3 regions of the Sporosarcina sp. FSL K6-2383 genome follow, and region 1 is predicted to be linked to each of the others. Evidence: riboswitches for the same ligand, from Rfam matches in the RefSeq annotation. Region 1 holds a riboswitch; each other region holds the start of a gene.
The links. Region 1 has a riboswitch for lysine ahead of MKZ10_RS16040 (Na+/H+ antiporter NhaC family protein). Riboswitches for the same ligand answer to the same signal wherever they lie in the genome.
Positions count from the first base shown of each region.

Region 2: linked by a shared signal. The riboswitch ahead of dapA (4-hydroxy-tetrahydrodipicolinate synthase) and the one ahead of MKZ10_RS16040 (Na+/H+ antiporter NhaC family protein) in region 1 are both predicted to bind lysine.
Region 3: linked by a shared signal. The riboswitch ahead of MKZ10_RS12895 (aspartate kinase) and the one ahead of MKZ10_RS16040 (Na+/H+ antiporter NhaC family protein) in region 1 are both predicted to bind lysine.

Region 1 is NZ_CP152017.1:3,165,710-3,171,721, forward strand. It holds gene MKZ10_RS16025 (branched-chain amino acid ABC transporter permease) at 1-713, opposite strand, end outside; gene MKZ10_RS16030 (branched-chain amino acid ABC transporter permease) at 726-1,601, opposite strand; gene MKZ10_RS16035 (ABC transporter substrate-binding protein) at 1,779-2,969, opposite strand; gene MKZ10_RS16040 (Na+/H+ antiporter NhaC family protein) at 3,220-4,794, opposite strand; lysine riboswitch at 4,939-5,118, opposite strand; gene yunB (sporulation protein YunB) at 5,249-6,007, opposite strand.
Region 2 is NZ_CP152017.1:643,657-649,668, reverse strand. It holds gene MKZ10_RS03420 (haloacid dehalogenase-like hydrolase) at 1-637, shown strand, start outside; lysine riboswitch at 748-925, shown strand; gene dapA (4-hydroxy-tetrahydrodipicolinate synthase) at 1,111-1,995, shown strand; gene MKZ10_RS03410 (PQQ-binding-like beta-propeller repeat protein) at 2,168-4,333, opposite strand; gene MKZ10_RS03405 (DMT family transporter) at 4,573-5,544, opposite strand; gene MKZ10_RS03400 (LysR family transcriptional regulator) at 5,684-6,012, shown strand, end outside.
Region 3 is NZ_CP152017.1:2,602,204-2,608,215, reverse strand. It holds gene uvrC (excinuclease ABC subunit UvrC) at 1-1,015, shown strand, start outside; lysine riboswitch at 1,064-1,242, shown strand; gene MKZ10_RS12895 (aspartate kinase) at 1,335-2,564, shown strand; gene MKZ10_RS12890 (YslB family protein) at 2,604-3,020, opposite strand; gene MKZ10_RS12885 (succinate dehydrogenase cytochrome b558 subunit) at 3,246-3,854, shown strand; gene sdhA (succinate dehydrogenase flavoprotein subunit) at 3,918-5,672, shown strand; gene sdhB (succinate dehydrogenase iron-sulfur subunit) at 5,678-6,012, shown strand, end outside.

The sequences.
Region 1 (6,012 bases):
ATTGATTTTAAAAACCCGAAGTTGACAGGCTGTATAATATAGAAATTATGCGCATACAATGCACCAGCAATACCAGCAAAGAAGGCACCTATTGCGAACGCTAACACCTTATAGTAAGTTGTGTTAATCCCCATAGCGTCTGCTGCAATTTCATTCTCCCGAATCGATATACATGCACGACCATGTCGTGAATTCGTAAAGTTAACAATGATCACAATTGTAGCGAACAAGCAAATAAATGTGTAGGTCCAATTTGTTAAATGGTCGACTTGCATACCTGCCGCTCCACCAACATACTCAATATTTAAGAAGATAATTCGAATGATTTCCGCGAATCCCAGTGTAGCAATCGCCAGGTAATCCCCTCTTAGGCGTAAACTCGGAATTCCGATAATTAAACCTGCAATGGTTGCCATCACACCGGCAGCCAAAATGGCAACTGGAAATGGTAGATTCAATTTCATCGTGACAATGGCCGATACATATGCACCGACTGCTAAAAATCCGGCATGTCCAAGTGAGAACTGCCCAGTAATCCCAATGACCAAATGCAAGCTGACCGCCAACATAATATTGATGGACATGAAAACAATTGTATTAATATAAAAATCATCCAATATTCCCACCATGATGAGAGCTTGAACAATTGCATAAGCCGCAATAGATGAACTGATAAATATCCAGAACTGTTTCGACTTTTTCAGCTTTTTCATAATGTCTGTCACCTACACTTTCTCACGTGTATTTTTACCAAAGATGCCTGATGGTTTGAAAATGAGTATTAAGATCAAAATGATAAATGCCGCAGCATCTCTCCATAGTGAGAAACCGAGTGCACTTACAAACGTTTCAACAACTCCAAGCACAAGTCCACCGACCATCGCTCCCGGAATAATACCAATTCCACCAAGAACTGCCGCAACAAATGCTTTCAAACCTGGAATAACACCCATTAACGGATCGATCTTTGTATAATAAATACCGAAAATAACGCCCGCAGCTCCAGCTAGTGCTGAACCAATCGCAAACGTAGCCGAGATTGTGTTATCTACATTGATACCCATCAATTTTGCCGCTTCGCTATCATAAGAAACCGCTCTCATCGCTTTTCCAATTTTTGTTTTATGTACAATAAATTGAAGTATAATCATTAGCCCCACAGAAACTGAAAGGATCAAGATTGATTGACTACTAATTTGAACACCCAAAAAGTCAAATGATTTGTTGGCTAATACTGCTGGATAGGCTTCTGGTTGTGCCCCACGCATATAAATGACACCATTTTGAATCAGAAGAGATACCCCAATCGCCGTTATCAATACTGCAATTCTCGTGGCATTTCGCAATCTTTTATAAGCAATACGCTCAATGACAACTCCTATGATTGCACAGCTTGTCATTGCAATGACCAATGCTGGAAAAAGGCCAAGTCCCCATCCTGCTATACAGAAATAGCCGATGAATGCCCCAATCATAAAAACTTCCCCGTGCGCAAAGTTAATAAGCTTTATGATTCCATAAACCATCGTATAGCCTAAAGCTATTAACGCATATATACTTCCGAGTGAAATACCATTTACCAGCTGTTGTAACCATTCCATGCAATTTTCACTCCTTTGTTTTCATTAGAAAACTCATCGATTGCCGAGCCTTCAAGGGAAGCCAGTCTAATTTCGATACGTCCTGATTACGTGCCTTGAAAGACACCCTCGCTATTTTCATTTTTCTACATAGAAAAGGAATGAGAGGATGACCTCCCCCCATTCCAGGTTTTTGAATTAAGGATTTACTTTAGTTTTAAAGATTTGTTCGCCGTCTTTGTATTCAAGAATTGTTGCTGATTTAACTGGGTGATGATTTTCATCTACTGAATACAGACCCGTAACAAGTTCAAGTCCACTTGTTGCAGCTAAAGCGTCTTTAATTTTAACTGAATCTGCTCCACCTGCGCGTTTAATAGCGTCAGCTAGTAGGTAAACTGTGTCATAACCAAGTGCGTTAAATGCATCTGGCGCTTTGCTATATTTTGCTTCGAATTTATCATTGAAGTCTTGGATGATACCATCTGGGTCTTCAGAAGAGTAGTGATTTGTCGTGAACGTATTGTTCAACGCCTCTGCACCAGCTAGATCCATTAGAACCGGAGAGTCCCAGCCATCTGCGCCCATTAGTGGAACATCGATACCCATTTCACGTGCTTGTTTAACAATTAGCCCGACTTCTTCATAGTAGCCTGGGATCAGAATAAATTCTGGGTTTGCTGCTTTGATACGCGTTAATGTAGAACGGAAATCTGTGTCTTTACCAACATATGATTCTTCCGCTACAACCGTACCGCCCGCTGCTTCAAAATCTTTTTTGAATGAAGCTGCAAGACCTTTTGAATAGTCACTTGAGTTATCTGAGTAAATCGCAACGTTTTTCACACCTAGGTCATTTGCTGCAAAGTTGGCTGCAACTGTTCCTTGGAAAGGATCGATGAATGATGTACGGAAGACAAATTCGTTGACGCTTCCATCATCTTTCACTGTTACCGTTGGGCTTGTACCAGATGGACTAATAAGTGGTACTTCATTACCGTTAGCAATTTCTGCCTGTGCAACTGTAGCACCACTTGTCGCTGCACCAATAATCGCTACAACTTTATCTTGTGTAATCAATTTAAGCGCTGCACTTGTTGCTTCTGCAGGGTCAGACTTGTTATCGACCTTGACTAGTTCAATATCCTTGCCATCCACGCCACCTGCTGCATTAATTTCTTCAACAGCTAATTCAATCCCGGATAGCTCTGATGTTCCGTATGAAGCAACTGCTCCAGACAATTCTAGGTTAACGCCGATTTTAATCGTGTCGCCACCCTTACTGCTTGAACTGTCTCCATCTGCCTTTTCACCTGCGCCGCACCCTGCCAATAGTCCAACTGCAAGAGTTGCTGTGGCGAATATACCTGCGAATTTTTTTAATTTCAATTGAAATCCCCCCTGTGATTTAAAATTCCAATAATTCTAAACGTAGATATCAGATCCCCCAGTTTTTCTCCTTCATAGTATTTTTAAAACTAAGAATTGAGTGATTACTACTTTCAGATTATCTTTGTAATCTTATTGATTAGTATATATACCTAACTGACTATTGTCAAAACATTTTTTTATTCAAAAATTGTTTCAATATAATAAAAGGAGCGATGAAATTTCATCGCTCCCCTGTTACAACCTATGATTATGCGGCTTGCTTAGCTATTTCTTTTCTTGCCCCTATCGTCCAAACCGTAAATAATACGATGAGAATGATAATTACAGCAACCAGACCTACCCACACAGAGCCTGTTACCCCTAATACAAAATAGCCTATAGCTGCGACAATAGCACTAATGAGCGCGTAAGGTAATTGCGTCGTAACGTGGTCCATCAAGTTACTACCTGCACCCGTTGAAGACAAAATCGTTGTATCCGATATTGGCGAACAATGATCACCAAACACAGAACCTGCTAGAACAGCTGCAAGTGCCGGTAATAATAGTTCAGGCGCAGCGTCAATCATAATCGTCCCCGCAATCGGCATCAAAATCCCGAAAGATCCCCATGATGTCCCCGTAGCAAATGCCATCAGACCTGCTAATATAAAGATAATAGCTGGTAAAAATGCAACTGACATATTTGCTTTCATCACGACCTCTGATAAATAAGTACCCGTATCCAAAATAGCAATCAAGTCTGTTAATGCCCATGCAAAAATGAGTATCAGCACCGCAGGCATCATTGATTGTACGCCACTAACAAAGGCGCGACCCATTAGCTGCATAGTGGCTGTTTCATTATGTTTCATCTGTACTCCATATAGAATTGCGGCAACTAAAGCCCCAACGACTCCACCTGCCAGCAAGGACAAAGGCACATTCGTATTTTCAAATATAGACCATATACTCGGCGAACCACCAATTACATAACCTGTCCAAAACATCATGGTAAACGTGACAACTACGAGCGACACAATGGGTGCCACAAGATCGCGTACCCGGCCATATGCATGTACAGGAAAATCCTCTTTTAATTGACCAGGAATCTCTTTGTTCGGATCAAATAATTGGCCATCTTCTTTTGCCAGTTTTTCATGCTTCTTCATCGTGAACAAATCAATATCCGTCCATGCAAAGAAGAAGACCATTGCTAATGTGGCGACAACGTAAAAATTCATTGGCGCCATCATGATAAATGCAGATAACGGCGAATAACTGATAGCAGTAGACCCTGCAAAAATAAGAGCCATTTGCCCAATTAAAAATGCCCCCCAGCTTGAAATAGGAGAAATCGAACAAATAGGTGCTGATGTTGAATCGATAAAATAAGCTAATTTCGCACGTGAAATTTTATGCTGATCTGTAATCGGACGAGCAATTTGTCCAACGGCTAATGCATTAAAATAATCATCTACAAAAATAGCGATTCCTAAAAGAGTCGTTAGCATTTTCGCGCCGCGTGCTGTCTTGATGCGGCGTTCAGCCCACCCTGCAAACGCTCGGCTGCCACCAGACAAACTAACGAATGCTGTAATCACTCCAAGTAAAAGAATGAATAACATGATATAAATATTATACGTATTCAATGCCCCTCCGTCCCAGAAGGAGACAATCATTCCATTCCATATATACTTTACAGATTCACCCGGCGAAAAGGATGCGGCTAGTATAGCGGCAGCGACAATCCCCGATCCAAGTGATAGCAAAACACGTTTCGTCGCCAATACCATCACAATGGCAATTAGTGGCGGCAAAATTGATACCCAAGTTCCAATCATTCTAAAAATCCTCCATATTGTTGGGTCGAGGCCCGTCATGGGGGAATAAAAAAACCGACTCCTATCGACACTTTGCTAAGTGTAATGGGAGTCGACCTTATCTACATTGCGTTTGTTTGATAAATGAATTGGCTTATCTAACTTACGACTTGTAGCTCATCATACATCACAATGATGCATGACAGTGTTATCCCTATTCGGAATAACCCCAGCCTGCTGAACTTGACAACCCCAACAAACTTCGGCAAAGCTTCCTTTTACACACGGTCATAGATGTCAATCTCTCGTATGCGACTCATAAGCAATGCAGCCTCTACCCAATCGGTATTTTATTAACTATACTAGCGTAACAATAAACCACAGTACTTTCAAGTCTTTTTCCAAAAGGATAAAAGTATTTATTTTTTTCCTAAAATAATGTCTATGTTCTAGGTATCTTGCGCTTTTCTTATTCTTATTTTGGGAGTTGAACTGGAATTTCGACATTAGGCGCTGCTCCTCCACCACCACTGTAAACTGGAGGGACCGTCCCCGAAATAATCCCCATTGCAACCAAAATTCTTTGTTCCACTTTACTTTCTCGCGTAGCTAGCGGCACGATAATCTGAACGTTCACTGTCAAAATAACATTTACTTCGACAGATGCACTGTTTATTCCAAATTCCTTGATGGTTGGTTCTATATCAGTGTGTACTTCTCCAATGACATGAAATCGGATAGGTATTTTAGGTCCTAGATTTCCAAGCAAAGGAATATTGAGCGCCTGACCAACTGGCACAAAAAAGACAATTCCTTCTTGGTTTTCCATCGCCTTTGAATCGTATTCGATATTATCGCGCACTGGCAACACGTCAAAATTACCGGCTTCTGCCTGCTTAAGATGAGTAGCAACGAGCGCGTGTATCTCTCCCACTACACGGTTGGCGGCTTCCGCATTAATCTTTATTACTCCAGTAGACTCATTTGAACTGGTAGGAAACATTTCTTCAACACTAGGAAATGTAAGGTCCTGTGATGTAATCGCTTTGTTAATGACATGCGCAGAGATAATACGTGTTTGTGCCTCTGCATATCGAACATAGATAGGTGTCAATCTCATATTGACAATGTATAGAGATAGGGCAATCGCAATTAGAAACGCTGGAATAAGGAGCGGTAACAATCTTCGTTTCTTTTTCCTAGATTTTCGAGTAATATGACTTTGAAATCTCAAAACGA
Region 2 (6,012 bases), 1.1 Mb from region 1:
TCCTGTCGGCCTAAATTTAGAACCTGTTGATCTGAACGCTGAACAAATTGAAAAGCTAGATACTGTTTCAAAAGGTCGAACGGCTACCGAAGAAGCATTACGTGAAGCAAAAAAGTTAGGCTTTGACTTTATTTGTTTAACTGGGAATCCCAAAACCGGAGTGACAAACGAGGAAACAGTCGTTGCCATTAAGAAGGCTCGGGAGATTTTTGGTGAAGAAGGATTAATCATCGCTGGGAAAATGCATGGTGCTGGTGTCGCAAACGAAACAGGGAGCGGCATTATTTCAGAGGCGACTCTTTCAAGCTTTATCGAAGCGGGCGCGGATGTTATTTTAATGCCCGCTCCGGGAACCGTGCCAGGAATCACAGTGAATACAGCCGAAAAGTATGTTCGATTTGTGCATTCAAAGGGTGCATTAGCCATGCTTACAATCGGCACAAGCCAAGAAGGTGCGGATGAGGCAACAATACGCCAAATCGCACTCAATAGTAAAATGGCTGGTGCAGATATTTACCATATCGGTGACACAGGCTTCTACGGGATTGCGGTACCAGAAAACATTATGACCTATTCAATCGTCATCAGAGGAAGACGGCATACTTATGTAAGAATGGCTGCATCTGTAAGGCGCTAAACGAAGATTTATAGTGCAGCCTAAATACCTCATTTCACTTTCACCTTGTAATTGTACCGAATTACGTGTAAGGTAGTAATAATTTAATACTACTTATTTCGAAACTTTGAAGTAAGGATAGAGGTGCAAAAACCATTAGTAGACAATCCGAGGATAATGAGATCCTATGAAGATTGTAGAAAGGGGGATTTGCCGAAGTGGAGAGACACTCATCATCTCGAAGCTGGTTCTGCGTTGAATAAGTGCAGGATTGTCATATAGGAAACTATATGGAGGGCTATCTTATGCAAAGAAATAATCCATTATTTCACTGCAACAACGAGCCCTCGTTGTTGCTTTTTTGCGTCAATTTATCTGAGCCTAGATAAAGCCTCCGGCGGATGTCACGTAATTACGCCAAGGTATCATTGACAAATGCCCTCCACCCTCTATTTTATTTTTTATACAAAAAAATGAATAGGATGTGGAGAATGATGAATTTCGGACAAATTGTAACGGCGATGGTAACACCTTTTAATGCGCAGGGAGACATTGACTTTGAAGCAACAAAAAATTTGATTGAGTATTTAATTGCCAATGGGTCGGATAGTTTAGTTGTATCGGGCACGACTGGAGAGTCTCCGACGTTAACGACGGAAGAAAAAGTAGCCTTATTCAAATTTACAGTGGAGGTTGTTAGCGGAAGGGTGCCGGTAATCGCTGGAACAGGTTCAAACAGTACAAGAGAATCGATTGAACTGACAATGTCGGCAGAGGATGTTGGCGTTGACGGTATTATGCTCGTCGCCCCCTACTATAACAAGCCATGCCAGGAAGGATTGTTTCAACACTTCCAAGCAATTGCGGCGGCTACCTCCTTACCAATTATGCTGTATAATGTGCCAGGACGAACAGTTGTTAACATCGATGTCGACACAGTCATACGCCTGTCAGCAATCCTAAATATCATTGCGATTAAGGAAGCAAGTGGTAATTTGGATGCTATGGCTGAAATCATCGAGCAAACACCCACAGAATTCCTCTTGTATAGCGGTGATGATGGCCTAACGATCCCAGTACTATCAATTGGTGGGGCTGGCGTCGTTTCCGTCTCGTCTCATATTATAGGAAATGAAATGCAAACAATGATCAAAAACTTCAAAATGGGTAATATCAAAGAGGCGGCTGCAGACCATCGTAAATTATTACCCGTTATGAAAGCACTTTTTGCCGCCCCGAATCCTTCACCAGTAAAAGCGGCATTGAATCTCAATGGAATTCCTGTCGGCGGCGTCCGGTTGCCAATGATTCCATTGAATGATGGGCAGCTTCATTCATTGCAGCGTACATTAGCAATTTATGGTGGAGTGAGTGTTTGACGAATGAAATATCTTGAAACTCACTGACTTTGAGACAACCATTTCACGAATCGAATTTTGGGTGAAATTTTCAAAAAATGCTTGGTTATGAAAAAGTCCCACAGTCACCCATGCACATACCAAAAACCAACGACATTCGTATGACGCAAATGTCGTTGGTTTCGTTTAAATTCTATTCATCCCCGAGTGGGGCAATAACGGTTGTTATATAGCTGGTGAGTGCTTCGACTTCTTCAGTCGATAAAAGATTTTTAAACGGAGGCATTGCCCCACTACCTTCATTTATTTGTGCGATTATTTTATCTTTATCGTGCCTCATGGGACTCGTTTGTAAATTGGGACCGTTATGCCCATTAACGCCTTGATCTCCATGACAAGCGATACAGCTTTGTCTGTAGAGCGCTAAGCCTTTTTCAGTATCAGCCAATGCTGGTTGTTCAGGCTTTTCTTCTTTTGGTTTATCCTCATTGCTATCAGCTACGGGAGCCTCTTTTAGCTCGCCATTCAATTTGAACGTGTAGACTTTATCGCCATGTTTTGATCCGGCAAGTGAATTCCCTGCCGCTAGTATAGAAATGTATTGAACACCGTCCACTTCATACGTGACGGACGGGGCATTGGCTCCCGCATCCATTTTGTATTCCCAAACTTCTTCACCAGTCTTTGCGTTAAACGCAATCAGTCTGCCGTCATTATGACCCACAAAGACCAAATTCCCTTTCGTTGTCAACACACCACTGTATGCAGTCGAATCCCAATCGTGTTGCCATGCAATCTTATTCGTTTTAACGTCGATTGCCGTGACAGACCCACGAAGTGGGGCATCTTTCACACTTTGGAGAAGGCTTCCGATGTAAATATCGCCTTCCACAAACTCCTCATCACTGCGTGTGAATGAAAAATAGCCATCTTGTGCTAATACATACATATATTCAGTATCAGGATTATAAGCCGATGGTGGCCAGTTAGCACCACCGCCAGGACCCGGTTTAAGAACGAGTGGATCTTCCCAGAATGGATCGAATATCCCTCCGAACTCCATATCAAGCCCACCTGGGAAATCCCTGTCCAAATCTTCTTGCGTAATACGTTGAGGTACAAATGCATCTCCGACTGGGAAAGGCTGCGTAGCTGCTGTTTTTTGCCTTTCGTCTTGCGGAACGGCTTTTTCTTCAATGCCAACAAGGGGTTCTCCAGTTTCACGATCCAGGAAATAAACCCAGCCTGTTTTCCCTGCTTGTGCAATTCCTTTTCTCATTTTTCCATCCATTTCAACATCATATAAAATGGTAGGATTCGCAGGGTCCATATCCCAGATGTCGTGATGAACCTCTTGGAAATGCCATTTGTATTCTCCAGTTGAAGCGTCCAGAGCTAAGATAGAGTCCGCGTATAAGTTCTCCCCTTCACGGTTACTGCCATCTAAATCTGGCGCAGTATTTCCTGTAGCAAAGTAAAGATAACCAAGTTCAGGGTCAACTGAAGGTGTTTGCCAGACCGGTGCTCCACCTGTCATCCACGCTTTATTATCCGCCGGCCACGAGTCATGATCTTTTTCACCTGGACCAGGGATTGTATTGAAACGCCATATTTCCCGCCCGATTTCAGCGTCGTAAGCCATAATACGGCCCCTAATTCCATATTCACCGCCTGCAACGCCTGCGTAAACTTTACCATCATAGAAAAGTGGAGCGCTCGTCATCGTATAACCTTCTTCCCAGCGAGCAACTTCATTTTCCCAAAGAACTTCACCTGTTTTGATGTCAAGAGCTACTAATCTAGCATCTAATAGCGTTACGTATACTCTTCCATCTCCAACCGCGACACCACGATTTGTCCATCCACAACAGACAGTATCCATTTCTTCTGGGATGTCTGGTCTATATTCCCAAAGCTGTTCACCTGTCACCGCATCCAGTGCAAGTACATCATTCGCTCCTGTTGACACGTACATAATGCCGTCAACGACGATAGGAGTCGCTTCTCCTGAATACTTAAATTCCAAGCCTGATCCAAGACTCGCGGTCCACACAGGACTTAAGTCGCCAATATTAGATACGTTAATTTGATCAAGCAGGGAGTAACGGCGGTTATACAAATCTCCACCATGTGTAGCCCAATCACTTGTCGGATAGGCAAATTCGGTTACAGTCCCCCCTTCCTCCACGTCCCCCGATTCATCCTCAGTACCTTCGACCTCAGAATTTTCTTCCGGTTGAACTGTTTCACTACTACCCGCTTTGTCTTGGTTATCGGTCAACTGCCAAGCAATGAAACCACCAATTAATGCTATTACTAAAATAATAAAAATCCACAATCCTTTGTCTATCTTCTGCATGTACTCACCCCTTCTTTTTATATGAATCAAAGCATAAAAAATAAACTTAATAATGTAGTATGCATGTATATTGGTTTATAAAGTATCAATATAAAGTACCAATATACACTACTAAATTACTAATATTTTTCTCTTCCCTTTCAAGAAAAACTTTAAACTTATATATGTGAATTGAAGAAATAATCCAAACAAACAATTATCCCAGAGAAAACAAAAAAACGACTTCATCTGAAGTCGTTTTACGTTTCCTGTAACCTTCCTTTGAAATTCTCTTTTGGTTCCGTGCTTCTTTGCTGTAACCTCTGGAAAATGTTATTTGAAAGTAAGGACACAATAATGAAAATTGTACCAACATAATCATATAGCGTAATGCTCTCACCTTGAAAAGCTTGAATGACCAACGTTGTGACGGGTACAAAGTTAAGAAATAATAAACCATTTAACGGCGTGATGACACTCACGCCATAATTCCATCCTACCAAGGCAATAACGCCTGGGAAGATCACCATAAAAGCAATATGTGGGCTCGTTATGATCAACGTTTCAACGGTCGGAAACGAGACATATCCAGAAAGCGTCACACCGAAAACGACAACAACTGCTGTAGCCGTTCCAAGTAAACAGCTTAGTGCAGAGTAGCGCAATGCTGACCAGCCATCCTTACTAAATCGGCCTCCACCCATCGTGTAAACAACCCACCCAACAACTGCGATAAAAATCAATAAAGAAGGAATAATATCATTTGACGCAGTAAAAAAGGCACCCAAATCACCTTTTGTTACGACTAATGATGCGCCGACGAACCCAATAAACACACAAAACATCGTAACTGCATGAGGCCGTTTTCTTACGAGTACCCAGACAATGATGATTGAAATCATCGGCATTAAGGATTCCATAATTGAGGCTATCATTGTACCTGGATTGCCCAATAAGTCTTGTCCCCAGAAAATCAGCAAATTATAAACCGTAAAGGCCATTGTGCCAAAAAACCAGAGGTACCAACCTTTCCCTTCAAAGCGAAAAGCTTGCCTACCTTCCTTCCATAACAGCCACACCATTAAAATAATCGTTACAAAAACATACCGGAAAATCGTAAAGTAAAATGGGTCTATATGATGAAACGCATGATTCGCTACTGGAAACATTGCACCCCAAGATATCGCTGAGATTAAACATAAAACAGCACCCACTAATACATTGTTATTCATTAAGCCCTGTCCCCTTCAACTATCTTCTACCTATATCATTAAAACACAGGTTTGATATCTCTCAAAATGAACAATATCGATGTTACCTATCATTAATAGTGATAACATAAGAAGTGATTGAGCTGAAAGGGGTAATAATATGGAGTTTAAAGACTTAGAAATCTTTCAAATGGTGGCAAAAAAAGGGACGATTACTGACGCTGCAAAAGAATTAAGTTACGTCCAATCCAACATTACAGCAAGAATCAAGAAGCTTGAGACTGAAATGAATACACCACTTTTTAACCGGAACAACCGCGGAATGACATTGACGCCTGAAGGAAAAAAACTACTTGTCTATTGTGAGAAAATCCTATCGCTAACAAATGAAATGAAAAAGGTTGTCCAAAGTAAAACTGAACCAGCAGGCAAACTGGAAATCGGATCTGTTGAAACAGTCATTAAATTACCGGTTATATTATCTTCTTA
Region 3 (6,012 bases), 560 kb from region 1:
AGTTTTTTTTGTGCGACAAGGGAAATTGATCGAACGGGACGTATCGTTGTTTCCGCTTTATCAGGAGCCAGAAGATGAACTATTGACATTTATCGGTCAGTTTTATGGTAAGTCTGAGCATTTGTTGCCGAAGGAAATCCTGTTGCCACAAGGCATTGATAGTGAGCTCGTTCGCGAGCTATTGAACGTCCATGTGCTTATTCCGCAACGAGGTAAAAAGAAATCACTAGTGGATCTTGCTATTAAAAATGCAGAGATGTCACTAGGAGATAAGTTTCAGCTGATGGAACGGCAAGAGCAGCGAACAATCGGAGCTTGTGAGGAGCTTGGTGAGGCGATGAATATTACAATACCGCTCCGCATTGAAGCTTTCGATAACTCTCATACGTATGGTGCTGATCCTGTTTCTGCTATGGTGTCGTTTGTTGATGGTAAACCAAATCGTAAGAATTACCGCAAATATGTGACGAAAACTGCCGCTGCGCATGATGATTATGGGGCGATGCGCGAAGTTGTCAGGAGGCGTTATAGTCGTGTGTTGACAGATGACTTGCCTTTACCTGATTTAGTCGTCATTGACGGCGGTAAAGGGCATATGGAGGCAGCAAGAGAGGTTATTGAGGATGAGCTAGGCTTATCTATTCCTATTGCAGGGCTGGCGAAAGATGATAAACACCAGACGGCGCAATTATTGTACGGCAATCCCATCGAGATGATTCCGTTGAAACGGACAAGTGAGGCCTTTTATTTATTGCAGCGGATACAAGATGAAGTACACCGTTTTGCCATTACATTCCACAGGCAACGGCGTGAAACGAATTCATTAACATCTACGCTCGATGGATTGCCGGGTGTTGGACCAAAACGTAAACAACAGTTATTAAAGCATTTTGAGTCGGTGAAAAAGATTCGGGAAGCCTCTGTCGAAGATTTGCAACAAGCGGGCTTACCGGCGGCGGTTGCCGAAGCGGTCGAAACGTATTTTCGTCAAGAGGCATTGCGAGAGAAAGAATAATATGATAAAGTAAGTGCACTGAATTTTTTCACTTATAATTAAATATGAAGTGAGGATAGAGGCGCGGATGCTAATAGTACATTTCCAGAAGGCGACAGCTTGATGAAGGGAATCGAAAGGGGTATTCGCCGAAGCGGAAAAATCGACTGTCACGATTGTTTTGCTGGATTTCCATTGAAGAAGTGGGAGTCTGTCAGGTATTAACTACCTGGAGAGCTATCCGTTCGGAGCATCTTTTTACTGATGTCTCCCATCGGAATAGGCTCTCAATTTATTGAGGGCCGTTTTTGCGTACAGGATAAAGACGGAGGAATGGATAATGGAACGAATTGTAATGAAATTCGGGGGGACTTCGGTCGCTAATCCGGAAAGAATTGCACGCGCTGCACGACTTGTAGCAGGGGAAGTTAATCGAGGGAAGCAAGTGGCGGTCATTGTCTCGGCGATGGGGAAAACGACGGATGAGTTATTGGTACTTGCACAAGAAGTGAATCCAGCTGCAGGGCGACGTGAGCTCGATATGCTACTGGCAACAGGCGAACAAGTGACAGCGTCCCTCCTGGCGATGGCAATCACCGCACAAGGCGTGGAGTCACATTCTTATACAGGTTGGCAGGCGGGTGTCCTAACGGAGTCCGTTCACGGCAACGCGCGAATTGAACAAGTGCAAGCAGACAGAGTGAATGCTGCTCTTACATCGGGTACTGTCGCAGTTATTACAGGCTTCCAAGGAGCTGATGCACAAGGAGAACTGACAACACTTGGTCGTGGAGGCTCCGACACAAGCGCGGTCGCTATCGCCATTGCGCTAGGGGCAACTGTTTGTGACATTTACACCGATGTCGAAGGGGTATTTACGACGGATCCAAGGCTCATTAAAAAAGCCCAAAAGCTTGAGGAAATATCTTATGATGAGATGCTCGAAATTGCTAATTTAGGTGCGGGTGTTCTTCATCCAAGGGCAGTTGAATTTGCTAAAAATCATCAAATGCCAATGCGCGTTAGGCCAGCTCATATAGATGGACAAGGAACGATTATCAAGGAGGAAATTGATTTGGAAAATAATTTAGTTGTGCGGGGCATTGCTTTTGAGCAAGATATTGTTCGGATTACAGTGATGTACGATGTTCCATATAACGGCTCACTTGCCAATATATTCACAGCACTTGCAAAACACCATGTCAATGTTGATATCATCATCCAGACGATTAGGGAGGATGTGCAACCATCCGTGTCATTCTCTATTAAAAAAGAGGATTTTGCCGAAGTGATCAATGTTCTAGAATCCAATAAAAAAGCACTGGGTTATAGTCGTGCAGATTTTGAAGTAGGACTAGCAAAAGTATCAATTGTTGGCAGTGGCATGGTTTCTAATCCAGGTGTTGCGGCAAATATGTTTGATATTTTACGCCAAGCGGAAATTCCGGTGAAAATGGTTAGTACATCGGAAATCAAAGTGTCTGTCGTTATTCCAGAGTCTGATATGGAGAAGGCTGTAGCGACACTTCATGAAAAATTTGGATTGGATGCAGTCATAGTGAATTCATAAAGAAAAAAGAGGTGTAGCCATCATAGCCACATCTCTTTTTTACGAGTCAATTTTAGTTTTGGTATCCCATTTTACTTGGAATGACACGCGTCCTTTTTTAGATTGAGCTTCTCCATAGCATTCAGTCAGAAGTCCGTTCAACTTCTGATACTGTTCTGCAAGAAAGCCAGCTTCTAGCTGAAAAGATCTGTCTTGAATATTTATTTCATCGCCGTTTGTCATTGTATAAAAGGCTTCATCTTTTTGTGTTTTTTCAAGGGAAAGAATTCCCCAACCTGCCTCTTGAAAGAAAACAGGGAGCTCTTCAACGCTAAAAACAGGAAATTTTCTAGCGATTTCTTTTCCTGCCCAGTAGAGAATTTCACCTTGATGAGCCCCTAGAATGCTGGGTAAGACATGGTCGCGTAAAAGGTCATAGCCGAAACGAGTCGGTGAAAGGTTTGTAGTATTTTCCAATTGAGTATGCAATCCTTTCGGATGAAAATAAGTGAAATACTTTTTAATAGAAGGAATACGTTTACAACAAATAAATCACATCATCTTGACCTCTTTAAAACAGAGGAGTACAATGGACATGTTCTAATATTGTACCACGAAGAGGGAAGCCGTCAATGATTGCTTCGTGTCGAAACGATGACAACACTGATTTGCTAACCTCAGTAATAAGGGAGGGTAAAAGACTTGTCGAGAGAATCAGATTTTTACTTACGTCGTCTTCATTCATTGCTCGGAATTATTCCGGTTGGACTTTTTGTTGCCCAACACTTGGTCATTAACCATTTTGCAACACGCGGCGAAGAAGCATTCAACACTGCATCTAACTTTATGGGGAACTTACCATTCGTTCTGTTTTTAGAATGGTTTATCATCTACATCCCGCTTATGTTCCATGCGTTTTACGGCCTGTACATAGCTTTCACAGCAAAAAATAACGTACAACGCTTCGGAACTTTCCGTAACTGGATGTTCATGCTACAACGAATGACAGGGGTATTCCTTGTAATCTTTATTGCATGGCATATCTATGAAACAAGAATTCAAAAAGCATTGGGTGCTGAAGTAGACTTCAATATGATGGCTAACATCTTAGACAACCCATTCATGCTGGCATTCTACATCGCGGGTGTTATCGCGGCGACGTTCCACTTGGCGAACGGTTTGTGGTCATTCCTAGTGACATGGGGGCTGGCACAATCACCACGTTCACAAACAATTGTTACGTACGTTACAATTGCGGTATTCCTAGTATTAGCTACAATCGGTGTGCAAGCACTACTTGCATTCGTTTAATTAGATTCGATTTGCAACATGATTGAAAAAGAGATCACTGATAATTTGAGGAGTGAAACAATAATGGCAAAAAGCAGATTGATTGTCGTTGGCGGCGGTCTTGCAGGCCTAATGGCAGTCATTAAAGCAGCGGAAGAAGGTACACCGGTTGACCTGTTTTCACTTGTCCCGGTTAAGCGTTCCCACTCTGTATGTGCACAAGGCGGCATCAACGGTGCAGTAAACACTAAAGGGGAAGGCGACTCGCCTGATATCCATTTAGATGATACTGTATATGGTGGTGACTTCCTCGCGAACCAACCACCCGTTAAAGCGATGACAGATGCAGCACCAGGTATCATTCACTTACTAGACCGGATGGGTGTTATGTTCAACCGTACACCTGAAGGTTTGTTAGACTTCAGACGTTTCGGCGGTACACTTCATCACCGTACAGCGTTTGCAGGCGCAACAACAGGACAACAGCTGTTGTACGCACTAGATGAGCAAGTACGTAGCCATGAAGTGGCTGGTCTTGTAACGAAATACGAACACTGGGAATTCCTTGGTGTTGTTTTAGATGAAGACGGCGTTTGTCGTGGTATTAAAGCACAAAACCTTAAAACAATGGAAATCAAAGCATTTAAAGGTGATGCAGTGATTATGGCAACAGGTGGACCTGGGATTATTTTCGGGAAAACAACAAACTCTGTTATCAATACAGGTTCTGCTGCTTCTATCGTTTATCAACAAGGAGCTTACTATTCGAATGGTGAGTTCATCCAAATTCACCCAACGGCAATTCCGGGGGACGACAAACTGCGTCTTATGAGTGAATCTGCACGTGGTGAAGGTGGACGTGTTTGGACATATAAAGACGGTAAGCCTTGGTACTTCCTAGAGGAAAAATATCCAGCTTACGGAAATCTTGTACCACGTGACGTTGCGACACGTGAAATTTTTGATGTCTGTGTCAATCAAAAACTAGGTATCAACGGTGAAAATATGGTGTACTTGGATCTGTCACATAAGGATCCAAAAGAGCTTGATATCAAGCTTGGCGGAATCATCGAAATCTATGAGAAATTCACAGGTGACGATCCACGTAAACTACCGATGAAAATCTTCCCGGCTGTTCACTATTCAATGGGTGGACTATGGGTCGATTATGATCAGATGACAAATATTCCAGGTCTTTTTGCGGCTGGAGAATGTGATTATTCACAGCACGGTGCAAACCGTCTTGGTGCGAACTCACTTCTTTCCGCAATTTACGGTGGAATGGTCGCAGGACCAAACGCAGTTCATTACATGGCTGGTTTGAAGCGTACTGCTGAAGAACTACCATCGACTATTTTCGATGCAGCAGTTGCGGAAGAGCAACAGAAGTGGGATGACACACTCAAAATGGATGGTACTGAGAACGCTTACGTCATTCATAAAGAGCTTGGCGAATGGATGACAGATAACGTAACAGTTGTTCGTTATAATGACAAGCTACAAGCAACAGACGATAAAATCGTAGAGCTTCTTGAGCGCTATGAGAACATCAGTATGACAGATACGCAACAATGGTCTAACCAAGGCGCAACATTTACGCGTCAGTTGAAAAATATGTTGTATTTAGCACGTGTTATCACACTAGGAGCACTGAACCGTGATGAGAGCCGTGGCGCTCACTACAAACCAGATTTCCCGAACCGTGATGACGAGAAATTCATGAAAACAACGATGGCGAAATTCGATGGACAATCTGCACCAATCTTCCACTATGAAGAGATTGATGTGTCCCTAGTAGCGCCACGTAAACGCGACTACTCCGCGACGAAAGGAGAATGACGTAAATGAGCGAGCAACTAACTGCGACGAAAACAGTAGTATTTAAAGTTCGTCGTCAGGATACAGCTGAATCTACGCCGTATTGGGAAGAGTTCGAGTTGGAATACAGACCGAATATGAACGTTATTTCTGCTTTAATGGAAATACGTCGTAACCCAGTCAATAAGGAAGGTAAGAAAACGACTCCAATCAACTGGGATATGAACTGTCTGGAGGAAGTTTGTGGTGCCTGTTCAATGGTTATCAATGGCCGTCCACGTCAATCGTGTACAGCACTTGTTGACAAATTGACGCAGCCGATTACTCTTGAACCGATGAAAACATTCCCGGTCGTCCGTGA